Regions from separate parts of the Arthrobacter monumenti genome, predicted to be linked through region 3. Evidence: predicted binding sites of a transcription regulator. Region 3 holds the regulator's gene; each other region holds the start of a gene.
What was found. The regulator LexA, encoded in region 3, represses DNA repair genes until DNA is damaged. The targets are predictions, from matches to a motif close to TCGAACANNTGTTCGA.
Positions count from the first base shown of each region.

Region 1 (7,743 bases), on a different contig from region 3:
GCTGATGTGCGGCAGAAACTGACCGACGCCGATCGTGAATTGGTGCTGATTGACGGCGAGGGAACGCTGGCGGAAACGTTCAAGGATGTGGACCGTGAGGTGCCGACATTCGAGACCCGCAGCGCCGCCGTCGAGTGGTCGGAGAATCAACTGATCGCGCGGTATGGGCTGGAGTTGGAGGTCCCCGGCGTCGTCAGGGTTGCCGACAGTCCCGTCTTGAGCCCGTTGGAGCGTGAGGATGCAGAGATCCTCGAGTCGCTGATGGAACCCAGAGAGTACGACGACGGCGATGTCATCCGCCGCGTCGGGCAGCGCTTTGGCGGGGTCTTCTTCATCGTTTCCGGGAAGACGACCAGCACCGTGCCGGGGCCCGAAGGGCGGGTAAAACTGACGACACTGACCGCGGGCATGACGTTCGGCGAACTCGCGCTCGGCAGTGACGACCGGCAGGAGACGACGGTCAAGGCAGTTGGGCCTGTGCAGCTGATGGTGCTCACTTCGGAAGCCATGCAGGAACTTGAGAAGGAAAATCCGCCGCTGGCACTCGAACTGTGGAAAGCCCTGACCCGGGACGCCTATTCGCGTGTCGACCAGTACCTCCGTGAAACCGCCGTGCGCATCCGCGACTGACTTGTAGGAGAGGTTATGGATCTGGCAACCGCCGCCGTCGAACTTTATGCTCTACTGCCCGGAGAATTCACCGCGGCCCGGAACAAGCAGGCCAAGGAGCTCGGCCGGTCCGGCGACAAGGAATTGGCCAAGCAGGTCCGTCAATTGCCCAAACCCTCGACGTCGGCATGGCTGGTAAACATGCTCGTTGCACACCGGCGGGAGGAGATTGACGAGGTCCTCGAATTGGGAGCGTCGCTGCGGCAGGCACAGGAAGATCTGGACCAGAAACAGTTGAAAGAGCTGACTGATCAACGGCATCGCCTCCTGGCCTCCGTGGTGAAGGACGGACGTGAACTCGCCGAGGAGCTGGGGCAGAAGGCCAGTGAGTCGGTTGCATCGGAAGTGGAGCAGACGTTGCGGGCCGCCATGGCAGACACCGACGCCGCCGACGCCGTAGCGAGTGGCCAGCTGTCCCGGTCCTTGTCTTCAACCGGATGGGAACCGGTGGATCTGTCCGGTGCAGTCGCCGTTCCGGAAGCCGTCGGGCGCACCGCCGTCGCCCCCAAACCGTCCAAGAAGAAAGGTGCGGCCAAGGGTAAGGCCAAGGAACCATCCCAGGAAGACGGCCAGGACAAGCAGTCCGATCGGAATACCGGCAGTGCAAAGAAGACTGAGCGGGACGACGGGAAAGCTGCGGAGGCCAAGGAGCAAGGGCGGCGCAAAGAACAAGCCCAAGCTGAGCTCGAAGAAGCCGAGCGTCGAGTGGAAGAGGCAGAGTCCGAGCAGGAGGAAACCGAGAAGCGGTACGAGGAAGCCGTGTCCCGGCAAGAGCAGCTGGAGGCGGAAATCGCAGAGCTGAAGAAGCAGCTGCGGAAACTCGAACGGAACAGCAAGGATGCAGACCGGGAATTCGGATCCCTGGAAGACGAGAAAGATGACGCCGTCCGAGCCGCCAAAGATGCGAGACGTGAGGCCGGGCGCGCCCGTCGTCGCCTCAATGATGTGCAGTAGTTACCGTCCGACGAGCACTGCGAGAGCCGCCTTGAGGTCGTCATGGCACATCCCAGCCCAAAGAGTATCGGCCGGTCAGCGGCAAAGGACATAGCTCTACCCCATGGCGAGTAACGGGAGTTGTGGTTGGTGGTGGCCGGTTGTGTGGGGTTTCCGGTCGAAGTAGTGGTTCCGTAATGGTTTTTGGTACGGGTCGACGTATTGGGGTGGGATGAACCAGGGGACCCCGTTTTCGACGTGGATCCGCCATTTTTCCTTGTGTATCAGGTGGTGGTGGAACGAACATGCCAGGACACCGTTGTCTGTGCTGGTGGCACCGTTCTTGGACCAGTAGTCGATGTGGTGTGCTTCGCACCAGGAGGCGGGCATGTAGCAGCCGGGGAACGCGCAGCCGCCGTCGCGGGCGATGAGTGCTTTGCGCAGGTGCGGCGGGAAGAGGCGTTGACCGGGGCCGGCGTCGAGGATCCGGCCCTCGGTGCTGAGGATGACGGGCATGATTTCCGCGTCGCAGGCGAGTTTGCGGATGTTCTGCGCGGTGACCGGGCCGGTGTATGTGTACGAACCCGTGCCGGAGTCAAGGTCGAGGTCGTTGATCAGGTCCTGGTAGTCGATCACGGCCATTACCTGCGGCCGGTGCCCGCCCGTGGCCGGCATCCCACCGGCGGCGAGGGCGGCTTTGCAGGCGGCGACGAGACCATCGAGCAGTTTCTGCGGCCGCGACCGGCCATCCACCACACCCGCATCGGCCGCAGCACTGGCTTCATCTTTGCCGGTTCGATTGCTATCTGCAGGCGTGGGGTCGTCGGTGCCGCAGCCGCGGGCGCGGGGGTTCGCGGCGGTATTGACCGTGGTGATCAAGTGCTCGTATTGGTCGTCGGTGGCGAAGATCTCCAAGTGATGCAGCCCGGCCCGTTTGCTGCGGGTGAAGATCCCCTGCCGGTGCCGCAGCACTTCCTCGGACGGTTCGGCGCCGTCCTGGTCGATGTGGTTCATCCACCGGGCCGCGGCGATATTGACGAAATCCGGGTCCTGTTCCGCGGCGGTAGCCGTCAACGACTCCTCCATCCGCGCCAGGGTGGCAGGATCGGCCAACGGCTTGGCTTTCCGCAGCACCGTCGTCACCGCGACCGCTGCCCTGGTGGAGACGTCGCCATCGGCCATCGCCTCCGCCAAATGTTCATGCACCGGCGGAACCGGGGCCCCCGTCATCCCCGTAGTGGGCAGCAGGGTCGCGGCGAGGCGGACCCGTTTGGCCGCTTCGCTGCGGCCAATCCGCAGCGCCGCGCGGAGGTAGTCGGCGGTATGCCGGTATTCCTGCTGCACCTTCCCATCCGCACTCACCCAAGACGTGGTCTTACCGTCCGATTCGGCGTCGGAGCGGACTTGTTCGAGCCGTCCGGCCGCGACGACCTGCAAATGCTCCACGGTCCGGGAGAGTTCCTCCACCCGGTGCGCGAACAACGCAGCCTCACCAGCCTCCACCACGCCCGCGGTGCCCGCAGCCGCCCGATGCGAAAGCACCCGCAACTCATCCGCCATCCCCTCCAACACAACAGAACCAGCGCCGGGAACAGAATCTGTGGCGGCGCGGGATGCGGCTGTCGAATGAGTGCCGGCCGTCGAACGAGGCAGGGCAGCAGCAGCGGGGCCGGCGTCGGTGCCGGATCCGGTGCTGAAACCTGCTGCGTTCTTCATGTCACCAACGCTACGACTCGCCACCGACAGTATTCGAATATCTGGATGGATACATATCACGAAACGATAACGAAAAGTTGATTTGTCGGCCATTGGTTCCATGTTGTGGACGACGAGGTGGCATATACCTATCCATTGGCAGCGAGCGGCACAAATGCCGAAGGGCTGGCTTCCGTGAGGCGGCTTTAATAATTCGTGAGGAACGAGCGAATTTTCGTTGCCGCCGGCGGAAGCCACCCGAAGGCCACACGGCATCGGAAATCACCCACCGCCAGTCAGGATGACCAGACCGAAGCTACTGAGCTTCCAGAATCTTCTTGAGCTTCTTCAGGTCCTTATTATTGGCACGGCGCATGGCCACTGACATCAGCGGCGCCGCCAGCTTCGAGAAACCCGACGGTTCGCCCCGGTTGATCAGGGTCATGTGGGTTCCGCCGTCTGGTGCATCCGCCCAGCGGTAGATCGTCTCCATGGGAAAGGGGCCCTCAGTCGTACTCATGACGAACCGTTCGCCAAGCTCGAACTCTCGGACTTGGTACGTATAGGCAAGGCGCCGGCCGAGGAAATGCGCCACGAAGGAAAACCTGGATCCGACGGCGAGCGGCTTCTCTGTCACCCATTCCACGGTCTTGATGTTCTTGTACCAGATCGTGGCGTTGTTGGGATCGGAAGCGAACGCTGCCACCTCCAACCGGGAACGTTGGATATCAATCGCGGTCTCGACATCTACATTCATGTCAGTCCTGGTTGCTGGAGGAGGATTCCCGCTCACCGTAGCGGCGGATGGTTTATTGTTGTGCTACTTCCCTGAGTTTGCGTCGCACTTCCCGCGGAGCGCCTCAACGGACTCCGCCGGAACCTGGTCTCCCGCCTCCGCGATCTCACGCAGCGGATCGACGATGCCGTCCGGGACCCCGGCGGATTCAGCACCGGAAACAAGCCCGGACAGGAACTGCTGGTCCTCGGCGCTGACCTGGCCATCCTGCAGTGGCTTACAGATCTGCTTGACGACTTCGCTGGTGGCTGCACCGGCGACGTCGGAAGCGGCATCTTCAACGGTTTGGGTCGCGTCCGAAACGGCTTCGTCGGCGGCATCGTTCACGGCTTGCTCCACCTCACCGCAGCCCGCCAAAAACAAGGCGAAGGGCACCAGCAGAAGGGCAGAATAACGTCGTGTCATGTATCAACGATACCGCCTTCAACGGCGTTGGTTACCATTCGTATGACCCATCTCTCGACATCCGGACGGGAGTAGTCAGTATACTTAGCATCGTACGCTGAACGGCATTGACCTACGTCGAAAGGGCGCATCATGACTGAGCAGAAACCCGAAGATGACCTGACGATCGTCGGTGACGACGAGACCGGCATTCCGGACCAGAACGTCGACGCCGTTCCGCCGGAAATTGTCGAAAGCGACGAAGATACGGTCGAGTCCGAGGAGGTGCAGCCCGACAGTTATCCGCAGGCCGCCGAAAACGACCCGGACCATTGGCGGCAGGATCCATTGATTTCGGGCGGTGCGGCTTCGGATGTAACAACGGAGGACGAACTGTCGGACCAGACGTTGCGCGACGAAACCGCCGAGGAACGTTACCGCGCCGGCGATGAGCAGATTGCGCCGGAAGAACCTACGATCGGCGAAGCCGCGGGCGACGTCGACTTCGGCGATGCGCTTGAGGAGGAAGAGATGGATGGCAGCGATGATCCTGCCAACGCGGGCGGGCGCCCTCTGAGCGGCTACAACACCGGGGATCCGGAGCAGTAAAGAGGAGCGTCAGCAACGTGGTCGGGGTCTTCCGGCTCTACTGGATCGCGCTATGACCCCTAGTATTGACCCATGGGGAACTTTGCGATGGCCGCTGGCCGGCACGTGGTGCAGCCATGACCGTGCTCATCGCTGGATGCGGCGATCTGGGGACGGAAATTGGCTTGCGCTTTGCCGACGCCGGACACCGGGTGGTCGGTCTGCGTCGTTCGCCGGAAGTCTTGCCCGCTGCCATTGAGGGAATCCGCTGCGATCTCGCCAGTGAAGTCCCGCACGTGCCTGCCGACACCGGGATCGTCGTGATGGCGACCTCCGCGGACGGCCGCAGTGAAGACGCCTACCGTTCGGCCTACGTGGATTCATTGCGCAACCTGCTTGACGCTTTGGAACAGAGCGGCGTGGAACCACATAAGGTCCTGCTTATCTCGTCAACCGCTGTTTACGGGGTCGACGACGGCAGTTGGGTTGATGAGTCGACCGAACCTGGGCCTGGCTCCGGGACAGCGGAAATCCTGCTTGAAGCGGAGCGCCTGTTGCATGCCCGCCTGCCATCCGCCGTCGTACTCCGGCTCGGTGGCATTTATGGCCCGGGCAGGACGCGGCTGATTGACCAGATAAGGAATGGGACAGCAGAAATTCCGCTCACCTCTCAATACACCAACCGCATCCACCGCGATGACGCCGCTGCCGCCGTCGTACATTTGACCACTGCCGTGGACGCGCCCGCACCGGTCTACGTGGGCGTCGACAATGAACCGGCCGTGCAAGGGGACGTTTTCGGGTTCTTGGCCGTTGAACTCGGTATGCCACATCCTTCATCCGGCGGCAGGATTCCAAAACGAGGTTCAAACAAGCGGCTCAGTAATGCCCTTTTGCGGGGCAGCGGTTTCGAGTTCAGCTATCCCACGTACCGTGAAGGTTACGGTTCTGTCCTTGCCGGGATGGGTGAGCGGCATGGTTAAATCCGAAATCCCGCGGCGGAAACGGCCTGGCTGGCTGAGGCGTACCGGCATCGAGATTCTCGGCTGGACCCTGGTGGTCGTGGGCATCGGCGCCTTGGTGCTGCCCGGCCCCGGCTTGCTCACCGTGGTGGCCGGCCTGGCGGTCCTCTCCCAGCAATATGTGTGGGCCGAAAAGCAACTGCACCCCATCAAGGTCAAGGCCTTCCACGCGGCCGCACTCGGCGTAAAAACGTGGCCCCGGATCGTCATCAGCTTCCTCGGTGGAGTGTGGATTATCGCCGTCGGCATCGTTTGGGGTTTGCAGCCCGCGGTGCCGAATTGGTGGCCGGTCAATGATGACTGGTGGCTTCCGGGCGGTTGGGGCACCGGCAGCACGATGATTTTCTCCGGGCTGATCGCTTTCGCGCTGATCATTTACAGCATCCACAGGTTCGGCCGGAAGCGGGATCCGATCAAGGCGGCCAAGGAAGCTGCGGACGAGTCCGCCAAGGATGTCCAACGGGACGCCGACGAGGAAGCCGCTTATGAGGAAGCCGAGCGGCGGGATGCTGACCGGGAGCCGGCCAAGGAACCGCGGCGCGCGGAATAACGTAACGACAAGGAACAACATAAAACTATGAAGAACTGGCCGTGGATACTGCTGTTCCACGCCGTTTTTCTTCAGCTCGCCGCCTACATTGTCCGGCCAGCCGCCGCGTACCGCGCGTTGGAACTGGGCGTCGAACCGGCCTACCTCGGTCTGATCGCCGCCAGTTTCGCCATCGTCCCGCTTTTCGTCGCCGTCCTGGTTGGCAGGGCCACCGACGCCGGCCGGGAGCCCGCCGTCCTCGGCATCGGGGCGGTCCTCATGGTGGGTGCCGGCGTCGGGCTTATTCTTTGGTCTTCGTCCCTGGCCATGCTGTTGCTGTGGAACGTCATTTTAGGGCTCGGCCACCTGATGAGCGTGATCGGCCAGCAGAGCAGGATCGCCCGCGGAAACGCGAAGAAGCTTGACTCGGCTTTCGGCCTCTACACGTTCGCCGGTTCCGCGGGACAGGCGATCGGACCTTCGCTGATCATCGTTTTCGGCGGCGGCCAGGTGGTGCCCGACACCACCGCGCTCTTCGCCGCCTACACGGTTTCCTGCGTGCTGATGATGGTCCTGACGGTGTTCCTGGTCCGGCAAAAACCGGGCACCGGACCGGCCGCCACTCCCCCGCCGAAGAAGCTCAGGAATGCTCTGGCAGATACGACGCCGGCGGCCCGCAAGCAGCTCTTCGGCGCGATGACGGTGTCCATGATGGTCCTCGCCGCGGTGGATCTGATCGCGGTCTACCTGCCCGCGCTCGGTGTCGAACGCGGCATCCCGGCGGCCGCCATCGGCATCCTGCTGAGCGTCCGGGCCGTGGCCACGATGGCGTCACGCCTCTACCTGGGAGGACTGGTTACCAGGATCGGCCGGTCTGAACTCATTGTCGCCTCAACCGCCCTGTCTGCTTTGGCCCTCGGCGCGCTGGCGGTGCCGATGCCGGTCTGGGCTTTGGGTGCGGTCCTTGTGGTCGCCGGGTTCGCGCTCGGCATCGGGCAACCGTTGACGATGACGGTCATCTCCCTGGCGGCCCCGCCGGGCACCCGCGGGACGTGGCTTGCGCTGCGGCTCAGTGCCAACCGGTTTGGCCAGTCCGGCCTTCCGGCCGCCGTCGGTTTCGTCGCTGC
Region 1 is NZ_JBTNCY010000004.1:310,553-318,295, reverse strand. It holds gene glsA (glutaminase A) at 1-630, shown strand, start outside; gene ACX80B_RS08030 (hypothetical protein) at 646-1,623, shown strand; gene ACX80B_RS08025 (HNH endonuclease signature motif containing protein) at 1,720-3,318, opposite strand; gene ACX80B_RS08020 (SRPBCC family protein) at 3,614-4,054, opposite strand; gene ACX80B_RS08015 (hypothetical protein) at 4,118-4,498, opposite strand; gene ACX80B_RS08010 (hypothetical protein) at 4,631-5,086, shown strand; gene ACX80B_RS08005 (SDR family oxidoreductase) at 5,203-6,048, shown strand; gene ACX80B_RS08000 (PGPGW domain-containing protein) at 6,041-6,637, shown strand; gene ACX80B_RS07995 (MFS transporter) at 6,665-7,743, shown strand, end outside.
Region 1: ACX80B_RS08025 (HNH endonuclease signature motif containing protein) is a predicted target of LexA. The motif match lies at 3,352-3,367, and genes of this name have one in related genera.

Region 2 (7,743 bases), on a different contig from region 3:
CACGCGTGAGCCGACGCAGATTGGGGAGAAGACCGCCTCGCGGAGCGGCGATTGCGGGTCAGCTTCAGTCGGACCCGGACCCGGACCCGGGCCAGGCGCCTCCGCTCCGGCAGCGTCAGATCCAGCAGGTCCCGCCGCTTGCACATCACCCTTCCGGAAGACCTGCGTGCGGCCGGTGGACAACACCTTTCCGGCAAGCTTCATTGCAGCATCAGGATCGGCATCGCCCGGGCCATCCCACGCCAGCTGCGCCGACTCATCCGTGAGCGTCAAGGCCTCGCAGGCAAGCAACATCCGCAGATGCCGGCTCGCCTTGGCCGCACCTTCCGGGTCCAGGCCCTGCCGCAGATACTTCGAAGCCAGTGCAGCGGTATGCAGCGTCGCATAGGTCGCCTGATCGGCATCGCTGCCTAGATCCCTGGACCGCGACAGTTTGAAGCCAATTGCCGAGACAACAACCACGGCGGCAAGAACGACGGCGGCGATCGCCAGCAGCTCGGCGACGGAGATAGGCATGCAGACAACCTTATCGGCAGAGCTGGCCCGGGAAGCTTGAGGAGCTCCGCGGGATAGGTCTTGCCGCCGGCCGGCCGTGAATCGGTCACCCCGCGCGGATTGGGCGCTTTGGAGCTCTGCCGTTCGTCGCCTCAGCCGACCGTTCAGCGCATCCAGGACGCCATCCACCGATGTGGTGCTCGTTGGGACTAGGAAATGAGCATTCCGGCATACGAGAGTGATTACAGTCACATAAACGCGTCTGAGAGTCAGGAATGAGCCCGTCTCCGAAGTGCGCGACTATTCCACCTAAGGAGGAATTATGGCGGACGATACCCCGCCGACCGAAGAGGAACTTGAAGCCGCGGTCGACTTCGAAGAAGTGCAGAAATCCGAACAGTTCCAGACGCTGCGGAAACGCCACCGGAGCTTTGTTTTCCCGATGGCGGTTGCCTTTTTGCTCTGGTACTTCCTCTACGTGTTGTTGGCTGACTACGCACACGAATTCATGTCCACGCCTGTTTTCGGAAATATCAACGTCGGATTGGTTTTGGGCCTGCTGCAGTTCGTCACCACGTTCGGAATAACCATGTGGTACGTCAGCTACGCGAATAAGCGGCTGGATCCCATCGCGGCAGAAATGCGGCGGGACCTGGAGCAGATCACGGAGGAAAAGAAGTGAGCAACATAAACATCCTCGCCCAGACCGGAGCTGAGGAAACGGTGGGAAGTCCGTGGGTCAACATCACGATTTTTGCGCTGTTCGTCGGCGTTACCCTGATCGTCGTGCTCCGCGCGAGCCGGAACAACAAGACGGCGGCGGATTACTATGCGGCCGGCCGTTCCTTCACCGGACCGCAGAATGGGACGGCCATCGCTGGCGACTACCTCTCGGCGGCGTCGTTCCTTGGCATCGTCGGCGCGATCGCGATCAATGGCTATGATGGCTTCCTTTACTCCATTGGATTCCTGGTTGCCTGGCTGGTGGCGCTGCTGCTGGTCGCTGAGCTTATGCGCAACACCGGAAAATTCACGATGGCGGATGTGCTCTCCTTCCGCTTGAAGCAGCGTCCGATCAGAATCGCTGCAGCCATCACCACCCTGGCCGTATGTTTCTTCTACCTGTTGGCACAGATGGCAGGCGCGGGAGCACTCGTATCGCTGTTGTTGGGCATCCGGGATGAGCTCGGTCAGTCACTGGTGATCACCGTCGTCGGCGGCTTGATGATTCTGTATGTACTGGTTGGAGGCATGAAAGGCACCACCTGGGTGCAGATCATCAAGGCCTGCCTGCTCATCACGGGCGCTGCCGCAATGACCATTTGGGTCCTCGCACTGCACGGATTCAATCTTTCGGAACTGCTGGCGCATGCTGTCGAAACGGCCGGAACTTCGGACATTCTCAATCCCGGCGGTGCATACGGTGAGAATGCCACCACCAAGTTGGACTTCATTTCGCTGGCGTTGGCATTGGTGCTCGGAACGGCCGCACTGCCGCATGTCTTGATGCGCTTCTACACCGTGCCTACGGCCAAGGAAGCCCGGCGCTCAGTCGTGTGGGCGATCTGGTTGATCGGTCTGTTTTACCTCTTCACGCTGGTGCTCGGTTACGGAGCCGGCGCCATGATTGGCGCCGACAGGATCGAAAACGCGCCGGGCGGCGTGAATTCGGCCGCACCGTTGCTGGCATTCGAACTCGGCGGACCCTTGCTGCTTGGCTTCATATCGGCGGTGGCGTTTGCAACGATTCTCGCGGTCGTGGCAGGGCTGACGATTACAGCAGCGGCTTCCTTCGCCCATGACATCTACGCCAACGTGGTCAAGAAGGGAAATGTGCCGCCGGATGGCGAGGTCAAAGTCGCACGGCGCACCGTCGTCGTCATCGGTGTCATCTCCATTCTTGGAGGCATCGGTGCCCAGGGGCAGAACGTGGCATTCCTCGTCGCGCTAGCCTTCGCAGTGGCAGCCAGTGCGAACCTGCCAACGATCATCTACTCACTGTTCTGGCGTCGGTTCACTACCAGAGGAGCGGTCTGGAGCATGTACGGCGGGCTTGGCACGGCCATGCTGCTCATCGCGTTCTCACCGGTTGTCTCCGGAACCGAGACATCGATGATCGAAGGAGCCGATTTCGCCTGGTTCCCACTGAGTAACCCGGGTCTCGTTTCCATTCCGCTGGCGTTCCTGCTCGGCTGGTTGGGAACCGTTACGGACAAGAAGCGGGAAAACGTGCAGAAGCAGGCCGAAATGGAAGTACGGTCGCTGACCGGTGTTGGTGCCGAAAAGGCAGTCGAGCACTAGTCAAGCGTTAGAAGGAGTGGCCCCCGGCAGATCACTGCCGGGGCCCTCTTTCTGACATGGCGCCGATTCCATTAATTATTGTTTCGTTACCGTTTCGTTATCCGGTAGCGAACAGGATTTCGAATAATGTCGGTGCCGGCTGATGTACTAAAGACATGGCAAACAAGGAAGCACCAGACGGCGGGAGCAGCGACGACGCTCCCACCGGTGCCTTCGAGCTTCCCGAACTGGCCGGCCCACTCGGCGACGTGGTGCCCGGGGTCTTGTCCTTCGATGAAGCGACCATGGCCCTGGTCTCGGCCGGGCAGCTCATCGCGTGGGCGGAGGGACTCAAAGCCCGCCTGGTCACCCGGCTCTGCGAAACATCCGCCGGCACGGTCCCTCAGCCCGATCCGGCCGGCCCGTCACGGAACGCCGAACGCCTGGCCCGGATGAACGTCGAGGGCGAAGTCAGCGGCGCGTTGACCATCGCAACGAGGACAGCCCAGAAACTCATTTTCGAAAGCACCGAACTGGTCGGCTCTTTCCCCGCCACCCTCGAACGCCTCGAAACCGGGGAACTGAACCGGGACCAGGCCATGGTCATCATCGACCAGGCACAAACCCTCCCCGAGCACGCCCAACCCGAATTCGAGAAGGAACTGCTCGCCGACGCACCGGAACTGCCACGGCCGAAACTGGCCGGCAAGGCCAAGCGCCTCCGCGAACGCATGCACCCCGAATCCGGCGCCCGGCGGAAAAAGAAAGCAGCCTGCGACCGCAGGGCCTGGTACCAGCCCGCCGAAGACGGCATGGCCTGGCTCGGCGCCTACCTGCCCGCCGAAGCCGCCACCGCCGCCTACAACCGAATCACCGACGCCGCCCGGGCCCTCCGCTCCCCGGACGAGGAACGAACCGGCACCCAACTCTGCGCCGACGTCTTCACCGACCTCCTCCTCGGCACCGGGCCGATCCCAGATGGACCAATTGCGGGCCTGAACGATGACAACAACAACGATCGTGGCAGGGGTGGGAATCCGTCCCCCGGCTCAACCGGCACTGCTTCCTCCGGTCAGGCCGTGGCGGAACCACACCTGCCCAACTACGAGCAGATCAAACCCGAAGTCATCGTCACCGTCCCCGTCCTCACCCTGCTCGGCCTCTCCGAAGAGCCGGCTGAGCTTGAAGGCTTCGGACCCATGGACGACGAAACCGCCCGAAAACTATGCGCGAACGCCCCCTCATTCAAACGGATCCTCACCCACCCGGAAACCGGGGCGATGATCTCCTTCGGCAGAACCACCTACAAAGTACCCGCCGACCTGAAAAAAATGATCAATATCCGCGACCGATGTTGCCGCGCACCGGGCTGCAACCGATCCGCACGCTTCACCGAACTCGACCACACCACGCCCTGGGCCGAAGGCGGAAAAACAGACTACGAATCGCTGAAAGGCTACTGCCCCATGCATCATCTCCGTAAAACCGCCTGCGGATGGAAAGACACCCAAGACAAAGACGGCACCATCACCGTCACATCACCAGCAGGACGAACCTACACATCCAAACCCGAAGGCCCCGTCCTCACCAGCCGCAAAGACGCCCAACGCTACGCCACCGGCAACGGCCACCACTTCGACCCATGGAACCCCAAAAACGCCGGCGCTGTCCCAAACGGCGACCACGACCAAACCCCACCACCATTCTGAAGCGAGCCCACTGTTCGCTCAGAGCAGAATGCGCCGCATTTAGCACTCCGCGCTTCTCAGTGCTAATATTTTTCTAGTTGAGCGATATCGACTCAACTTTAGTAACTGAGATCGCCGCAACCATGACGGTGCGGTGTATGTGAAGGAGTTGACACAACAATGGCCATGAAATTCGACCCATTCCGCGAACTGGACCGCGTCGCCGAAGCTCTTCTGGACAACCACCAGGGGCCGAGATTGATGCCGATGGATCTTTACCGCGACGGCGACCGCTACATTCTGAATGCCGACCTGCCTGGGATCGACCCCGGTTCGGTGGACATCGATGTCGACGGTCAGCTGCTGACCATCCGTGCCGAGCGCACGGCCCGCACTGAGGAAGGCGTAAAGTGGCTCACCCGCGAACGCCAGAACGGTTCTTACATGCGGCAGCTGAACCTGGGACAGGGCATCGACACTGGGAGTATTTCCGCCCACTACGAGAACGGCATCCTGAACGTGATCATCCCGGTTAGCGAACGGGCAAAACCCCGCAAGATCGAGATCTCGACTGGCTCCCTCGCCAGTGAGCCCACGGTGGACGGGGGAAGTGAAGAGAAGCAGCCGGAGGTCACGGCGTCCTAAATGACGCATCCCCCCGCCCATTCGACGAGGCAGTCCCCGCCGATACGAGTGCATCGGACGAAGACGGCGGTAAGGACTCGGGCGATGCACACATGACGAGCAGGGGACGGCTGCATTTCCGTCCCCTGCGTTCATTTATTCCGCCCACATTGCGCTGCCGGTCCACCATTGCCCATTTTCAAGGTCGCACCTCCAGCAAGCTCCACCCGATAGACAGTATGCTTAGTTTTAGCAATTCAGGTACATCGAATCTGATCGAGGAGGAATCATCATGGCTGTCGCACGCGACATTATGACCGGTGGCGCGGAGTGCATCGGCGAGAACGAGACGCTTGAAGAAGCAGCCCGGAAAATGCTGGATCTGGACGTCGGATCGCTTCCAATCTGCGGCGAGGACAACCGGCTCAAGGGTGTCATCTCCGACCGGGACATTGTAGTTAAGTGCCTCGCCAAGGGCGGAGACCCGAAAACGGCAAAGGCCGGCGAACTCGGCCAGGGGAAGCCCGTAACTATCGGCGCGGATGACAGCGTCGAAGAAGCCATCGATACGATGCAACAACATAAGATCCGCCGGCTGCCCGTCGTAGATGGACACGATCTGGTGGGCATGCTGAGCCAGGCTGACATTGCCCGCAATTTCCCAGAGGAGCGCTCCGGGGAGCTGGTGGAGTTCATTTCGTTCTAATCACCCCCTCGCGGAAGTACGGATAGCACCCAAGGCTGTTGGCCACCTACCGTGCAAGCGAGGTGGCCACAGGTCGGGGCTTCGTCCGGACGGTGCGCTTGAGGGTAAAGAAGAACGCCGCAGCCGTAGCAAGGATCAGGATGGCGGCGAAAGCAACCGTCGCCGGTTCAGTTGATACGAGCAGCGGGAGTCGCCTGCCAGGTGCTGTCGCGGCGAAGATAAACGCGATAAGCGTGCCAAGATAACTGCCGATCATGTTCCCGCGGTGCGCCGGTATGTTGCCGCGTGCTGCGCTGATGATACCCAGCGTCACGGTGGTCAAGGTGAACGCAGAAAGCCCATGCAACCAGGTGAAGTGGCCTTCGTCCATGATCCAGAAACTTGAGATGCATGTGACGGCGATGGCGGTCACCCAGGTGAAGCCAATGATCTTATGGATACGGTCCCGTTTGCGGCGGAAGATATTGAAGGGACCGAGCACAAGAACGTAACTCGCGGCAATAACGTGGCCTGCAATGAGGGGCGTCCAGAGATCCATACGTTTAGGATAGAGTCACTATCCAAGGCTGTAAATCAAGATAGTGAAGCCACAAATCCCTATCCAATGATCGATTCGCCCGACGGTCACGACAGAGCGAGGTACCCGGTGCAGCTCAAGGAACTCAGCCGCCGCTCGGGCATCAGCGCTGCGAGCATCAAGTTCTACCTCCGCGAGGATCTGCTGCCGGCAGGCGAAAGCAGGCATCCCACGCTCGCCGAATATGCCGATGCGCACTTGGTCCGGCTCGAACTCATCACCGCGTTGCGTAAGGTCGTTGGGCTGAGCATCGGCCAGATTAAGACCCTCGTCAGCGTCATCGACGATCCGGAAGTAAGTTTTCTCGACCTGCTCGGCAAGACCCAGTCGCTGGTGCTTGGCTACGACTTGAGCGAGACCCGCGAGCATCCGTTGACCAGCGCCGTCATCAATGGCGAGGACTGGCCGGACGTTCCGTCGGATGCCCGGAATGCCTTGAATGCGCATCTCTCCCAGATGGAGGCGCTTGGCATCACGGTCAGCCGGGACGTTGTAGAGGGTTATGCAGAAGCTGTCGACCGGGTGGCGCAGCAGGATGTCGGTTTTGTGACCGAGGGCGGCAGCCGCGACAGTGCCGTCCTAACGGTGGCGGTCGGCGTCCACGAGTACAGCAGGCTTCTGGTCCGGATGCTTGCCTTGGCCCAGACTTCCGAAAGCATCAGGAAGTATCAGTCCTGAGGGATGGCTCGCAACACCAGGTGCTTACTGGTTTCGGAGCAGTCCCCGGACATAAGCGGCCTGCCCCGCATGCTGGAGGCAGTCCTGGGTCACGCTGACCAGCCGGATTCCGAGGGTCACAGGCGGATCCCAGGAGTCGTCGATGACTTGGTCGAGGTCCTCACCGGATAGGCAGCGGATGTATTCGACTGTCCGGGCATGCACCGCCTTGTAGTAGTCGACCAGCAACTGGGCGGAGTCCACCTGGACAGATGAGACCTGCTCGCTGCTGTGCCCGTAGCCCGTTTCGCCGGTTCCGAGTGGCAAGTCGAACTTTTCGGACCAACCTGCCGATGTCCATAACTGCTCTGTCCCGGCGGCGTCGGCGATGTGGTCGTCCTCAACCCGGGAGAGGTGCCAGATGAGCCATGCTATCGAATTTCCGGTACCGTTTGGGCGGCTGCCCAAATCATCAGAATTCAACCCATTGACCACGTTTCTGATCAGGTCCGGAATCCTGCCGAATCCCTCCAGCAGAACGTCAGTGCTATTCATCCGCGGTCTCCCATCGATTTGCCGTGCTCGTCAGCTTCCAGCACTCAGTCTTCTCAGAACAGCACCGGATAGCAAGGATGGAGAGCACCAAGACGCCTAACGCCGGTGCCCGGGATCCGAGACCCAGGCACCGGCGTCGTAATAAATCAGTGCAGCGTTGG
Region 2 is NZ_JBTNCY010000002.1:142,527-150,269, reverse strand. It holds gene ACX80B_RS03580 (sensor histidine kinase) at 1-516, opposite strand, end outside; gene ACX80B_RS03575 (DUF485 domain-containing protein) at 818-1,177, shown strand; gene ACX80B_RS03570 (solute symporter family protein) at 1,174-2,796, shown strand; gene ACX80B_RS03565 (HNH endonuclease signature motif containing protein) at 2,952-4,484, shown strand; gene ACX80B_RS03560 (Hsp20/alpha crystallin family protein) at 4,644-5,108, shown strand; gene ACX80B_RS03555 (CBS domain-containing protein) at 5,380-5,793, shown strand; gene ACX80B_RS03550 (DUF2306 domain-containing protein) at 5,840-6,331, opposite strand; gene ACX80B_RS03545 (MerR family transcriptional regulator) at 6,398-7,048, shown strand; gene ACX80B_RS03540 (mycothiol transferase) at 7,073-7,582, opposite strand.
Region 2: ACX80B_RS03565 (HNH endonuclease signature motif containing protein) is a predicted target of LexA. The motif match lies at 2,904-2,919, and genes of this name have one in related genera.

Region 3 (7,743 bases):
ACTTATCCACCGACTCCAAAAGCTGCTACTGGCGCGAGGGTCTTGGGGATTAGAATAAGGGTAGAAAGTTTCGAAGGAGAACATGACCACTAATCGCCCTCATCCGCAAACACCCGATCCGGACCTGAGCCGGGAAGAGATCCAAGCGGTAATCGACCGCATCCTGTCCAAGGATGCCGGCCCGGCTTCGACGGAAAACAACACCGCGGCCACCGGAAAGCAGCAGACCACATCGCGGGATGGTTATCAGGCGCAGGCGATAGCTGACCAGAGCCAGGAGCATGGCGATTTCGACGGCGATCAGCAGGAACTGGCCGAGCGCCGTGCCTTGCGCCGGGTCGCCGGACTATCAACTGAACTCGAAGACGTTACCGAAGTCGAATACCGGCAACTGCGGCTTGAAAAAGTCGTCCTGGCGGGACTTTGGACGGAGGGCACGCTCCAAGGAGCGGAAAACTCTCTGCGTGAACTTTCGTCCTTGGCGGCGACCGCTGGTTCCGAGGTGATGGATGGACTCATCCAGCGCAGGCTGAAGCCGGATCCGGGCACCTTCCTTGGTTCAGGCAAAGCCCAGGAGCTCAAGGACATCGTTGTGGCCACGGAAGCGGACACTGTCATCGTCGACAGTGAGCTCGCTCCGTCGCAGCGGCGCGGTCTGGAGGACATCGTCAAGGTCAAGGTCATTGACCGGACTGCCCTCATTCTCGATATTTTCGCCCAGCACGCGAAGTCGCGCGAGGGCAAGGCGCAGGTGGAGCTCGCCCAGCTTGAATATCTGTTGCCACGGTTGCGCGGCTGGGGCGAATCGCTGTCGCGGCAGGCCGGTGGACGTGTCGGTGTCGCAGGCGGGGGTATCGGGTCGAGGGGACCAGGCGAGACAAAGATTGAGCTGGACCGCCGCAGAATCAGGACCCGGATGGCGCGCCTTCGCCGGGAGATCGCTGCCATGAAGCCGGCCAGGGATACGAAGCGAGCCAACCGCCGTCGTCATTCGGTTCCGTCAGTGGCCATCGCCGGATACACCAACGCGGGAAAATCGTCATTGTTGAACAGGCTGACGGATGCCGGTGCCCTGGTGGAGAACGCTCTTTTTGCGACTCTGGACCCCACTGTTCGCAAGGCCGAAACCGCGGACGGAATCGGCTACACGCTTTCAGACACCGTAGGATTTGTCCGTTCCCTGCCCACCCAGCTGATCGAAGCATTCCGGTCAACGCTGGAGGAGGTGGCTGATGCGGATTTGATCCTGCATGTGGTGGATGTATCGCATCCGGATCCGGAAGGGCAGATAGCCGCTGTCCGTGAGGTTCTGGCCGAGGTTGAGGCACGCAGGATTCCGGAAATCATTGTGTTGAACAAGGCCGACGCTGCTGATCCTATCGTGGTCGACCGGTTGCGCCGGCGTGAACCGAACCATGTCGTCGTTTCCGCGCGCACCGGAGAAGGCATCCAGAACCTGCTGCTGGCCATCAGCGATGGAATTCCCCGTCCCTCTGTGAAGCTGGAACTGATGATTCCATACCAGCGTGGCGACTTGGTGAACCGGCTGCATGAGCAGGATTCCGAAATCCTGGCGACAGAGCACATGGAGGAAGGAACCCGCCTCGAGGTTCTGGTGCGGGAGGCCCTGGCGGCAGAGCTGGAGCCGTTCGTCACGCATGGCTGAAACAGAGGAAGCCGCGCATAAATCCATTCAGCTTCTCGACACAGCGGTCTCCGCTATGGGTGGGCAGAACCGGACCGGTCAACATGAAATGGCCAGCCAGGTGGCAGAAGCGATCGATAGTGGAAGACATCTGCTGGTCCAGGCCGGAACCGGCACCGGCAAATCCCTCGCCTACCTGGTGCCGCTGATTGCCCACGCCATACACAGCGACAAACCTGCAGTCGTCTCGACGGCGACGCTTGCGCTGCAGGCTCAAATCGTGGGGAGAGACCTCCCCCGGCTGCTCGAAGCGATCACACCGCAGCTCGAGCGGGAAGTCGACGTCGCCTTGGTCAAAGGACGAGGTAACTATGTCTGCAAGCACAAGCTCGAGGGCGGATTTCCTTCAGAAGACGCACCGGAAGCGGCACTGTTCCAACTGGGTGAAGACGCCAGCGCACCGCATCCACCTGCCGGCGGCGTCAATGGTGATACACAGACAGGACCGACATCGGCGCTTGGCCGCGAAGTCGTCAGACTTCGCGAGTGGGCGGAGGAAACCGAAACCGGTGACCGCGACGATCTGACACCCGGTGTCAGCGACAGGGCATGGAAGCAAGTATCTGTCAGTGCGCTGGAGTGTCTGGGAGCGAATAAGTGCCCACTGGCGGATATTTGTTTCAGCGAACTGGCCCGTGCCCGGGGGGCCGAGGCCGACATCGTTATCACCAACCATGCCATGCTTGCCATTAGTGCATTCGAAGGGTTGGCAGTCCTGCCTGAATACGACGTCGTGGTTATCGACGAGGCCCATGAACTGCAGGACCGCGTCACCGGCGCCGTATCTGGTGAGATCTCTGTGGCAATGATCCATGCAGCCGCTTCCAGCGCCCGTAAGCACACGGCGGTCAGTGGCGAGGCATTGAATTCGGCCGCAGCGAACCTCGAGGGTGCCACCCTGGGGACGCCAACAGGTCTAATGCCGGGCGGACTCAACGAGGAGCAAGCCGCAGCATTGAACCAGGTGCGGGAGGCGGCCCGTACTGCTTTGTCGGATTCGAAGTCAGATAGTTCGAATGCCGCCGACGGTGGACGTCAAATGGCCCGATCGAGGCTGCTGGTGATTCTCGAACTGTGTGAGCGGATGGTTGCCTCCCGGGAATCGGGAGAGGTTATCTGGGCTTCGAGGCCAAACGCGTTCCCGGCACAAGCTCCAAGTATCGCTGACGAATCACAGCCGGTAACTTTGCACGTAGCTCCACTGTCAGTCGCCGGCCGGCTGAGGGAAGGACTGTTCGAGGACCATACGGTAATCCTGACGTCGGCCACACTTGCCATCGGCTCAGCCTTTGAACCGGTGGCTGGGTCCCTGGGATTGCTCGGTGACGGCGCTCCCTCGTGGACCGGGATCGACGTCGGCAGTCCCTTCGATTATCCGAAGCAGGGGATGCTCTACGTCGCAGCCCATCTGCCGAAACCCGAACGTGGGTCTTCAGGCGAACAACTCGATGAACTCGAGGCGCTTTTGAAAGCCTCCAATGGCGGCACTTTAGGGCTGTTTTCATCCCGCCGTGCGGCCGAAGAGGCCGCCGAAGCGATGCGGGACCGGCTCGACTTGGAAATACTCTGCCAAGGCGAATCGTCCATGTCTTCGTTGGTGCGCCAGTTTGGTGAGCAACCGGACAGTTGTCTGTTTGGCACAATGTCGCTGTGGCAAGGCGTCGACGTGCCAGGGAATTCCTGTCGCCTCGTGGTGATTGACCGGATACCGTTTCCCCGTCCGGACGACCCAATGATGACCGCCCGGTCACGCGCTGCTGCCCGTGCCGGAGGGAATGGATTCATGAGCGTCTCGGCAACCCACGCTGCCATTCGGCTGGCGCAAGGGGCAGGACGTCTCATCCGGTCGAGTACCGACCGCGGTGTGGTGGCGGTACTGGATTCGCGTCTGGCCACTGCCCGGTATGGTGGTTTTCTACGGGCAGCACTGCCACCGTTCTGGGCGACCACTGACCGCGGGACGGTATTGTCCGCGCTCGACCGCCTTGCCAGGATCGACGCTTGACCACTACGCGATGGAGTCCAGGGGGTACTGTCCCGCTGGACTCCGCGACTCAGGTGCGCTGCTAGACGCTGCGCAGCACGGATACGACCTTGCCCATGACTGTGGCATGGTCGCCGAGGATCGGTTCATACCGCGTGTTCTGGGGCAGGAGCCAAGTATGTCCGTCGCGTTGGCGGAAGGTTTTAACCGTGGCCTCGTCATCGAGTAGCGCAGCGACAAAATCGCCGTTTTCAGCAGTGTTCTGACGACGAACCACGACCCAGTCCCCGTCGCAGATTGCAGCATCGATCATTGAATCGCCTGAGACGCGAAGCATAAACAGTTCACCCTGACCGACCAATTGACGGGGGAGGGGCATGACATCTTCCACAGCCTGATCGGCAAGGATCGGCCCGCCGGCGGCGATGCGGCCGACCAGTGGAACCATTGCCGTATCGGTGGAGGTCGTGAACTCTGAAATAGACGTGCCCTGGGAATTCCGGGGACGTGATGGTGTACCGGCACCTTTAACGGCCAAGGCCTCTTCCCCCAAAGTCAAGGGAATGAGAACCTCCATGGCGCGCGGCCGCTTTGGATCACGGCGGATGTATCCCAGCCGTTCGAGCTGGGACAACTGGTGGGTCACGCTGGAAAGGCTCGCGAGGCCTACAGTGTCACCGATTTCGCGCATGGAAGGCGGATAGCCCTTGGAACTTACCGAACGCTGAACCGTTTCCAGGATCTTCTTCTGCCTAACGGTGAGCCCCTTGGTCGGCCGGTGCTTGACCACTTTGGTGCGCACGGGCTTCTCCGATGCCCCAGAGCCTTCCGCTCCTTGTTCCACCATCGTTCCGGTCCTTTCATCGAACAATCCGACCACTGCCAACCGCCCATGCGGTCCTATTTTCCTGTCGCCGACGAAAACTGTCGGTGGTGGCTGATGCACTGTTTTCAGCGATCAACTCTGGTGTCAACGCTAAGCCAGCCGATCGGGAATTTCAAACATTTGTTCTAGCGAGTCTCGACATTGTTCGTCGATACGTGCTAAAACAAGAAGAAGATAACTCGAACGCACGTTCGAGTTTGAGTAAACGCTAGGAAGGTTGGAAATCATGTCAGCTCAAGTTGCAGCCGGATGTTCCCCGTTACGGTTGACCAGGCGCGGCCGCCTGTTGTTCCTCGGGCTTCCACTGATGCTGTTGGCCGCATTGCTGGTGACAACGCTTGGACTATTCAATTCACCGGCCACGGCAAGTACAGAGGGTTCGTTGAGTGCGACATCCAATGTCAGTTACACGGTCAGGCCGGGTGACACGGTATGGAAGGTCGCTGAAGTGATAGCGGACGGCCGTGATACCCGGGATGTGGTTCAATCCATCATGGCCGTGAATGATCTCGAGACTTCCGTCATCCAGGTCGGTCAGCAGCTCTTCTTGCCCACCGTGGATTAGGAGAACGCCGGTTCCGCGGTACTGGCCGCAACAGTCCACGGTGTGCGTTATCACTATTACGCCACTGAATTGTCACCGGCTGCGGTCACGAGCATAAGCTGACAGGGTGAATGAACAGCTCCACCGCCTCAGTAAGCTGCCGTTGCGGGAAGACTTGCAGGGTTTGAAGCCATACGGCGCTCCGCAGATTGACGTTCCCATCATGTTGAACGTCAACGAAAACACGCACGAGGTGCCGCCAGCGGTTCACCAAGCCATAGTGAATGCGGTGTCCGAGGCTGTGAGCGGGATCAACCGCTATCCAGACCGGGAATTCACGGCGTTGCGCCGATCATTGGCAGCATATTTGGGCCATGGATTATCGGAAGAGAATCTGTGGGCAGCAAACGGTTCCAACGAAGTGCTTCAGCAGATTCTCCAGGCCTTCGGCGGTCCTGGCCGTACATTGATGAGCTTCCCTCCTACTTACTCCATGTATCCACTCCTTGCCAGTGCTACCGGGACCCAGTACATTGCAGGCGAGCGAACCAGCGACTTTTCCCTGACGGCGGAGAGTGCAGCAAAACAGGTGCTGGAGACCCGGCCCAACATCGTCATTCTCTGCTCACCGAATAATCCGACCGGCACCGCTCTGGCCCCCGACGTAGTTGAGGCAGTCTACGAAGCCGGCAACGCGGCCAATTCGATCGTCATTGTCGATGAAGCCTATGAAGAATTCGCTCATACTGGCACGCCGAGTGCGCTGGCACTGCTTCCGGGACGTGAACGGCTAATCGTGTCGCGCACCATGAGCAAAGCTTTTGCCCTCGCCGGAGCCAGGCTCGGTTACTTGGCTGCAGCGCCGGAAATTTCGGATGCCCTGCGGCTGGTGCGTCTCCCGTACCACCTCTCTGCCATAACCCAGGCGACAGCTCTGGCCGCGCTGGCCAACGCGCCGTCGTTGTTGGCAAATGTTGAGGACATCAAGCTCCAGCGGGACCGGATCGTCGAGGAACTGGAGCACATGGGACTGGCGCCAGCCCCATCGGATTCGAATTTCGTGTTCTTCGGCGGGATAGAGAATCCGTCCCGAGTCTGGCAGGGCCTGTTGGACGATGGTGTCCTTATCCGCGATGTGGGCATTCCGGGTTATCTCAGGGTTAGTGCCGGAACTGAAGCGGAAACCACACGGTTCCTTGAATCACTCCGGAAGCTTCTGTAGCCAACCGCTCTTAGACTGTTAGGGGCGGGATCCGGGAATTGTCCGAATTGGAACCAGGCCAACCAGCATCGACCCTGCTGTCGAAATGAAGATCAAATGAAGGAACGACCAGATGAGTTCAGAGCCAACAGCCGGCGCCAAACGAACGGCACGCCTCGAACGGAAAACCAGCGAGTCGTCGGTCGTGGTGGAGCTGGACCTTGATGGAACAGGCTCGTCGCGGATCGAGACTACGGTGCCGTTCTACGACCACATGCTTACTGCGCTGGCGAAACACTCCCTGATGGACCTCGTGGTTGAAGCGCATGGAGATACGCACATCGATGTCCACCATACTGTGGAGGACGTGGCGATCACTATTGGCGAAGCGCTGCATCAGGCGCTCGGGAACAAACGCGGCATCCGGCGGTTCGGGGAAGCCACCGTTCCCCTCGACGAAGCGTTGGCACACGCCGTCGTCGACGTCTCCGGTAGACCATACCTGGTTCATTCAGGAGAGCCGGCCGGCCAGGAGTACCATCTCATCGGTGGGCATTTCACTGGTTCGCTGACACGTCACATATTTGAGGCCATGACCCTGCACGCCAGAATCTGCCTGCATATGAATGTCACAGCTGGCCGCGATCCACACCACATTGTTGAATCCCAGTTCAAAGCGTTCGCGCGTGCACTGCGGGCAGCCGTGGAGCCGGATCCGCGTGTTGAAGGAGTCCCATCGACAAAGGGCAGTCTGTGAGCGCGTCGCCGAACGAGAGCCTGCCCAGCGTCGTCGTTCTGGACTATGGATCGGGCAATGTGCACTCAGCGGTGCGCGCTCTTGAACGGGCCGGTGCGAATGTCAGTCTTACGGCCGATCCGGTCAAAGTTCTCGAGGCCGACGGGCTCGTGGTGCCCGGTGTCGGGGCCTTCGCCACAGTAATGAAGGAATTGAAGGCCGTTGATGGACCCCGTCTGATTGGACGCAGGGTCGCTGGCGGCCGTCCAGTTCTCGGCATTTGCGTTGGATTGCAGATCTTGTTCGATGAAAGTGCCGAGCATGAGAGCCGCGAGCCGGGTATGGGGGAGTGGCCGGGAGTCGTTGAACGGCTTCCAGCCGACGTCGTTCCGCACATGGGGTGGAACACGGTCCAAGTGCCGGGCGGAACGCGATTGTTCGCAGGCATCGAAGATGAGCGCTTCTACTTCGTCCATTCCTATGCCGTTCAGAAGTGGGAATTCGACGTTAACCAACCACGGATGAAGGCTCCGATGGTCACCTGGGCTGAACACGGTGCGCCGTTTATCGCCGCCGTCGAGAACGGTCCGCTGTCAGCCACGCAGTTCCATCCGGAAAAATCTGGTGACGCGGGATCAGCACTGCTGCGTAACTGGATCAAGTCACTCTAGGAGGGAACGATCATAT
Region 3 is NZ_JBTNCY010000014.1:32,041-39,783, forward strand. It holds gene hflX (GTPase HflX) at 83-1,666, shown strand; gene ACX80B_RS17125 (ATP-dependent DNA helicase) at 1,659-3,710, shown strand; gene lexA (transcriptional repressor LexA) at 3,772-4,536, opposite strand; gene ACX80B_RS17135 (LysM peptidoglycan-binding domain-containing protein) at 4,802-5,140, shown strand; gene ACX80B_RS17140 (histidinol-phosphate transaminase) at 5,247-6,341, shown strand; gene hisB (imidazoleglycerol-phosphate dehydratase HisB) at 6,454-7,077, shown strand; gene hisH (imidazole glycerol phosphate synthase subunit HisH) at 7,074-7,727, shown strand; gene ACX80B_RS17155 (hypothetical protein) at 7,742-7,743, shown strand, end outside.

Region 4 (7,743 bases), on a different contig from region 3:
CGGTGAAAACCACACCTTCACTGGCCAAATAGAAGCATGTGGAACCGGGCGAGTGGCCAGGGGTATGGAGCGCCTTGATCCGTTGCCCCGCAATCTCGAAAATGTCCCGGTCCTGAATCTCATGGCTCGGATCCACGCTGGGGAAGACGCGCTCCCACAGCATCCAGTCCGAGGAATGCAGGTAAATCGGACCGCCAACAGTATCGGCGAGCTCCAGCACTGCCTTGATATGGTCGTCGTGGCCATGCGTCAGCAGAATCGCGACAACTTGTCGGCCACCGACGGCATCGATGATCGCGCTGGCGTCGTGCGGGGCGTCAATGATGATGCATTCCTCATCGTTTCCCACGAGCCAGACGTTGTTCTCAACTTCCCAAGTACCGCCGTCGAGGGAAAACGTTCCGGCGGTCTCGAGGTGGTCGATCCGGAGGGCGGAGCTGTTTGCAGTCTCAGTCATTAGAGTTCCACCACCGATCGGAGAACCTTGCCTTCTCCCATTTTGGTGAACGCCTCCTCGATCTGATCCAGCTTTATTCGTTCAGTTACGAAGGCCCCCAGATCCAGCCTGCCCAGCCGGTACTGGTCGACCAGCATGGGGAAATCGCGTGAGGGCAGGCAGTCGCCATACCAGGACGACTTGAGCGCCCCGCCGCGGCCGAACACGTCCAGCAACGGCAGCTCAATCTTCATATCGGGCGTGGGAACTCCGACCAGTACCACCGTGCCGGCCAGATCGCGGGCATAGAACGCTTGAGTGTAGGTTTCGGGACGGCCCACGGCATCAATCACGACGTCGGCTCCGTTGCCTCCGGTGAGTTCCCGGATGGCCTCCACCGGATCGGTTTCCTTCGAGTTAATGGTGTGCGTTGCGCCCATTGACTTGGCCTTCTCCAACTTGCTGGGATCAATGTCGACGGCGATGATCGTCGTCGCACCCGCCAGCTGTGAACCCGCGATAGACGCCGTACCGACGCCGCCGCAGCCGATGACCGCCACCGAGTCGCCACGGCCGACATTGCCGGTGTTCATCGCGGCGCCGATGCCTGCCATGACGCCGCATCCGAGCAATCCGACTGCCGCAGCGTCCGCATCCGGGTCCACCTTGGTGCACTGACCGGCCGCCACGAGTGTCTTGTCCGCAAAGGCGCCGATGCCGAGGGCTGGGGAGAGCTCCGTGCCGTCTTCGAGCGTCATCTTCTGCGTCGCGTTGGCGGTGTCGAAGCAGTACTGGGGTTCGCCGCGGCTGCATGCCCGGCACTGGCCGCAGACGGCCCTCCAGTTCAGGATTACTTTGTCGCCCGGGGCAACCTCGGTGACATCCTCACCAACGGCGTTGACGACGCCGGTGGCCTCGTGTCCCAGCAGGAAGGGGAAGTCATCGTTGATTCCGCCCTGCTTGTAATGCAGGTCCGTGTGGCAGACGCCGCAGGTGATGATATCCACCAAGGCCTCGCCCGGGCCCGGATCAGGAACGAGGATGGTCTCCACGGTCACGTCTGCATCTTTCGCGCGGGCAATGACTCCGCGTACTTTATGAACCACGTTGATTATCCTCTCCGGCGGCCGAAAAACCTGATTGGCCGCATGTTTGGTAAAGCGTCGTCCCCCCATCATAGGAAAAACCCCTCGGCGGTTCCTATGATGAAGTCATGAGTGAACCCGCCGCTTCCGTTCCAACAATCGATCAGCGGACCTTTATGAAGGAATGGAAAGCGTGGCATTTGACCCGTGAGGCGAAGCTGGCGGAGCCATTTGGCTGGCTATCCGTCACGGCGATGCACTGGCTGAGCAGCGACCCGCAGAAGTACGACGGCGTCCCGGGAACCTGGTCGAGCGACCGCAGCGGAATCGTGGTGGAGTTGGACGAAGGAGAGGAACTCTTCGTCGAAGGCGAGCCTGTTTCCGGCCGCTACGCGTTTGGAACGCTTCACGAACGGGAGTCCGTAACGGTTCGCACTGAGGCCTTCGCGGTGGAAATCGCCCGACGCGGCGGTTACTGCTTCCTGCGGCCACGCCACCCGGACGCCCCGGCTCTGGATGCGTTCAAGGGTGTGGCGACATTTGAACCGGATCCGCGCTGGCAGTTTGCCGGCCGGTTCCGGGCCGACCGGCATACCGTCACTGTGGGCTCGGTGGTGCGGTCGGTGCACCACGAGTACCTATCCCCGGGGACGATTGAATTCACCGCCTATGGGCAGACGCAGCGGCTGACGGCATTCCCCGGCACGGAGCCGGATTCATTCCAGGTGCTGTTTACCGACGGAACGTCCGGGGCCAGCACGTCGAGCCTGTGCCGGGCGCTGTATATTCCGGCCCCGGACGAGGACGGCAACGTGATGTTGGATTTCAACCGTGCCGTGAATATGCCATGCTCGTTCACCGGGCATGCCACCTGCCCGCTCCCGCCGTCGGAAAACCGGCTGCCCTTTGCGGTGGAGGCGGGGGAGAAGGAGTATTAGGCCGCGAGGCGGCTCTGAACCTCTGCCAGCGACGGGTTCGTAGCACTTGAACCATCGGGGAAGAGAACGGTCGGCACGGTTTGGTTGCCGCCGTTGAGGGTCTCCACCAGAGCGGCAGTTCCCTCGACCTCTTCAATATTGATTTCCTGGTAGCCAATACCCTTTGCATCCAGCTGTGACTTCAGCCGGCGGCAATATCCGCACCAGGTGGTCGAGAACATGGTGATGCTGCCGGCGTCCGGGGTGTACTCCACGGTTTAGCTCCTTGGTTCAGATTCAGGGCCGCATTATCCGCGGCAATGTCGTTATCACTGGTCTCAACGCTTCCTCATCGCCAGTCATTCCCGCTCGTGGCGGTGGCGGATGTGCTTCAGCTTGCTGCCTCAATCAATTCCGGACCATTGTTGCGGACGCTGTTGACCTTCGAGCTGACAACCCGCGGGGTGAGCTTGGGTTCCGGCATCGCGTCCAAAAGCTGTTGCACGTCGGCAGGGTTCCTGACGGCCGTATCCAACCAGTCGGAATAGAGGCTGGGCGGGACAATCAGGGGCGTTCTGTCATGAATGTGACCGAGCGCATCTGTTGCGCTGGTGGTGATAATTGTGCACGTCCGCAGCCATTTCTCCGGATGGCCCTCCGGCAGGGCCGGATCGGGCCAGTACTCGTAGAGACCAGCGAAGGCGAGAATTCCGCCGTCGCCGCCGTGGAGGTACGTCGGTATTTTGCCCTCTACGGTTTTTTGCCATTCGAAATATCCGTCGGCCGCCACCAGCGCCCGCCGTCGTGAAGCGGCCTGCCGGAACGAGGGTTTCTCAGTGATGGTTTCCATCCGGGCGTTGATAAGACGGGCTGCCGACTTCCGGTCCTTTGACCAGGACGGGACGAGACCCCACCGTGCTGTTGCCAACTGCCGGCTTTGTTCCGTGCTTCCGGCATGGCGCTCGATGACAAGCGGGACTTCGTCGGTCGGTGCAACGTTGTAGGAAGGAACGATCTCCCCTTCAAAAGATTCGTCGACATTGAACGACGCGACAAGGTCGCCGGTGCTTCGTGCCATCACGTATCTGCCACACATGTTTCCATTATGGTTTAGTCACAGTGATTCCGCTTCGAACGTTTTGAGCGCATCTGCCGATGCGGTTACTCGGCAGATCCGATGCGCACAGTGCCATCCGCTTCCACGCTTAGCCCGGGATTGCAGACGACTTCCCAGCGAAAACCGTCCGGATCGGCGAAGTAGCCGGAGTATCCGCCCCAGCTCATCTTCCGTCCGGCTGCGATGATGCTTCCGCCCGCATTCCCGGCCTGGGCCAGGACAGCGTCGACTTCTTCCTCGCTGTGTACGTTGTGTCCCAGCGAGATCGGGGGTACGGCTCCGGACTGAAGGTCGGCACCGGCTTCGGCAGCAAGTTTTTCAATGTCGTACAGTGCCAGCAGCAAGCCATGTCCCACCTGGATGAAGACCACTTCGGCAGCGACATCCATCGTCGGCGCCCATTTCAGGCCATCCAGGTAGAACCGCCGGGACGCTTCCAGGTCACGGACACCAAGGGTCAGAACGTCGACATGAGGTTGCATACATCGATATTCTCACTAAATGGTCACCGATGACGATAATGCCCATAAACAGCAACTGGACGACGTCCGTACTGCCATCGACGAAATAGATGAAGAGATGGTGGCATTGATTGCCCGGCGTGAACGGCTGGTGCGGATCGCCGGCACGTTGAAGGAAGATGCAGCCGCGGTCCGTTCACCCCAGCGCGTCGAGCAGGTGATCTCCACCGTTCGATCCCTCGCCGCCGAATCGAAGGTCAGCCCGGAAGTGGTTGAAGCAACTTACCGTTCCATGATTGAAGCTTTCATCGAGCTTGAGCTGAAGGTTCAGCGCAGCAGTTTCTGAAGGATCCCCTGACCGTTTCACACTGGACGGTTGTCTCATTTCCCGTCGTTCCCAGGCGTCGCGTGCCCTCTCACCTGCAGGTTTAAGGACATCTGTGTTTTGTCGGTGCACAGGAGTAAACTTGAACTTACTCGAACAGATATTCGAGAATGGTGTGGGATTGCGTTGGGAGGTGACTGGAGTTGGGTGTCTTCAGCGAGTCGGTGGAAGTGGTGTGTTCGTCTGCGGGGCAGCCTCTAAGTCTGGTCTGGCAGAACCGGACATACGAGATCGAAGCGGAACCGTTGCGCTGGTATCAACGGCGCAAATGGTGGGAAGAGGAGTTACGGGCCGAGCGGGGCCGCGGCGCTGGACTGGTGGATCATGAGATCTGGCGTGTGCAGGCAAGAGTCAGTGACAGGTCGGAGCTGCGGACCCTGGACATAGTGCACCAGGTGGATTCAGGACGCTGGCGGTTATTGAAAATTCACGATGCCGTACAGGACTTGAGTGCATAGGACTGTGCGGAAACTCTTCCCCGGATATATATGAGCTTCACCCATCTGCACGTTTCAACCGCCTTCAGTGCACACTATGGCGTCTCCTGGCCCGAAGACATGGCCGGGACGGCTGCCGGCGACGGGGCGGACGCTTTAGCCTGCACGGACCGTGACGGTCTTTATGGCACAGTCAAGCATCTGAAAGCCTGCATGGCGGCAGGCATTGATCCAATCGTGGGTGTGGATCTGGCCGTGCTGCGCGACGCTCAGGTGAGCGGCCGCGTCGTCGTACTTGCCCATGGCGAATTGCAGGGAGCAGGCTACCGGGCACTGTGCCGGCTGATTTCCGATGCCCATGCGAATACCGGCGCGCAATCACGTAAGCATGTCGGCGTCACCTTGGAGGAGCTGGCCTCACGGTGCCTGGATCCAGTCACTCTCAACCCTGTGCTGACAGTACTGATTGGCCCGCATTCCGATGTCGGCCAAGCATTGCGGACCCGCAGTTATTCCACCGCCCGTTCGTTGTTTACCCGGTGGCTGGCAGTGCTTCCAGCCGGTTCGGTGACGGCCGAAGTGGTGACACACTTGAGTCCGCCAGGCGAGGCATTGAGTACCGCCCATGGAGTGCGGTTGTTCAAACTGGCCAGGGAACGCAATGTTCCCGCCGTACTGACCAATGCGGTGCGGTACTGCGGAATTGATGGTGCAGCCACCGCTGATGTGCTGGATTCCGCCCGGGCACTGACTGCTCTGGAGAAGTTGACCGACCTGCAGCCGAACGGGCAGGGATGGCTGAAAACGCCGGCACAGATGGAATCGCTGGCCAAGGAGATCGCCAAAGCTGCGGATCTTGGTACATCCGGCGCCGCCGACCTGCTGTCGGCTACAGAGAAGTTGGCCGACCGCTGCAGGATGGATCCGGCGGCTGATATGGGGTGGAAACAGCCTGTCGTTCCCGAAGCATCGGTGATCGGGATCGACCAGGACCCGGTAGCCGAGCTCTGGCAGCGGTGCGAGGCGGGCATCGGCCGCAGGTTCGGCGGCATTTCCGGGGCGGAGGAGCGGAAGCTCCGGGAACGGTTAAATCATGAAATGCAGATCATTGACCGGCTGGGGTTCTCCTCCTATTTCCTGACCGTGGCCGAGGTTTCGAAGATGATCATTGAAATGGGTGTCCGGGCTGCGGCCAGGGGATCGGGGGCCTCGTCCCTGGTGAACTATCTGATTAATGTCAGCCAGGTGAACCCGCTCAACCACGATCTGATCTTTGAGCGTTTCCTTTCGCAGGACCGCTCAACGCTGCCGGATATCGACATCGATGTTGAAAGCGCCGAGCGGCACAATGTCTACCACCGGATTTTCGAACGGTTCGGGGCTGAACGAGTCACGCTGATGAGTATGCAGAACGGCTACCGTGCCCGGGGCGCCGTCCGTGACGCCGGGCTTGCGCTGGGAATGAATGAGGACGATGTCGGCGCCATCGCCAAACAACTGTGGCGGTTTTCGGCTGCAAAGTTCCGTGAAGCCATGGCCGAAAAACCGGAGCTGCGGGACTTTTCCTCCAGGGTGGAACAGAATCAGCAACTGGATCTGCTGGTGGATCTGACAGAACGGCTGGACCGGCTGCCACGGCATATTTCAATGCACCCGTGCGGCGTGATTCTGGGGGACAAGAACCTGCTGGACCGCACCCCGGTCCAACCCAGCGGACTGGGGCTGCCGATGTCGCAGTTCGATAAGCACGACATGGATCCGATGGGAATGCTGAAGCTGGACGTGCTGGGAGTGCGGATGCAAAGTGCGATGGCCTATGCGCTGAAGGAGATTATCCGTATCCACCCATCACGCCAGGAGGTTGCTCAAGCAGGCAGGCACCAGGACGAGTCCGGCTGCGTTCCTGATTACGTCGCCGCGGACGGCCGGATTAATCTCGAGGCTGTGCCATTCGATGATGAGCCGACGTACGAGCTGATCCGCAGCACACATACTTTGGGCTGTTTCCAGATTGAGTCGCCGGGACAACGGGAGCTGATAGGCAAACTTGCCCCGCGCGAATTCAACGACCTGATTATCGATATTTCATTGTTCCGTCCAGGGCCGATGAAGTCCGATATGGTCCGCCCGTTCCTGGAGCACCGGCATGGATGGGCTCCCGAGAGCTACCCGCATCCGGACCTCAAACCGGCGCTCGCCGAAACCCACGGGGTGACGGTCTTCCATGAACAAGTGCTGCGGACCTTTGACGTCTTCACCGGCTGCGGCATGGCCAAGGCGGACGAGCTCCGGCGGCTGCTTGGCAGCGGAGAGGCCGAACCAGGGGTGGAGGACTTTTTCCGGAAGGAATCGGCAGCAAGAGGTTATCCCCCCGCAGTGGTGGACAAGGTTTGGAATACGCTCAAAGCCTTCGGTAGTTTTGGCTTTTGCAAGGCCCATGGGGCGGCATTTGCCGTACCCACCTACCAGTCAGCCTGGCTCAAAGCACATCATCCCGAAGCTTTCCTGGCCGGGATCTGGGAACACGATCCGGGTATGTATCCGCGCCGATTGCTGGTGGCGGAGGCCCGGCGGATGGGTATACCGATCCTGCCTCTGGACATTAACCGCAGCACCGGCGAATACCGGGTGGAACGTATTGCTGACGGGAAACTGGGCATCCGGTTGAGTCTGGCCGGAATCTACGGACTTTCCCATACTGAACTCAAACGTATTGTGGCCGGCCAACCCTACGATTCGCTCGCAGATCTGCGCACCCGTGCCAGAGTCGGAAGGGCCAGCATGAAGCGGCTGGCGCAGTTGGGCGCATTTGATTCCTTGAATCAACACGTACATGGCACCGGCAGCCGTGCGGACTTAATCCACCACCTCAACAGTTCCCCTTCCCGCCCGGCACAACGCAAGC
Region 4 is NZ_JBTNCY010000009.1:164,416-172,158, reverse strand. It holds gene ACX80B_RS15020 (MBL fold metallo-hydrolase) at 1-457, opposite strand, end outside; gene ACX80B_RS15015 (S-(hydroxymethyl)mycothiol dehydrogenase) at 457-1,542, opposite strand; gene ACX80B_RS15010 (DUF1684 domain-containing protein) at 1,650-2,459, shown strand; gene ACX80B_RS15005 (mycoredoxin) at 2,456-2,680, opposite strand; gene ACX80B_RS15000 (SOS response-associated peptidase) at 2,830-3,534, opposite strand; gene ACX80B_RS14995 (VOC family protein) at 3,600-4,037, opposite strand; gene ACX80B_RS14990 (chorismate mutase) at 4,057-4,362, shown strand; gene ACX80B_RS14985 (DUF6504 family protein) at 4,545-4,859, shown strand; gene ACX80B_RS14980 (DNA polymerase III subunit alpha) at 4,890-7,743, shown strand, end outside.
Region 4: ACX80B_RS14985 (DUF6504 family protein) is a predicted target of LexA. The motif match lies at 4,494-4,509, and genes of this name have one in related genera.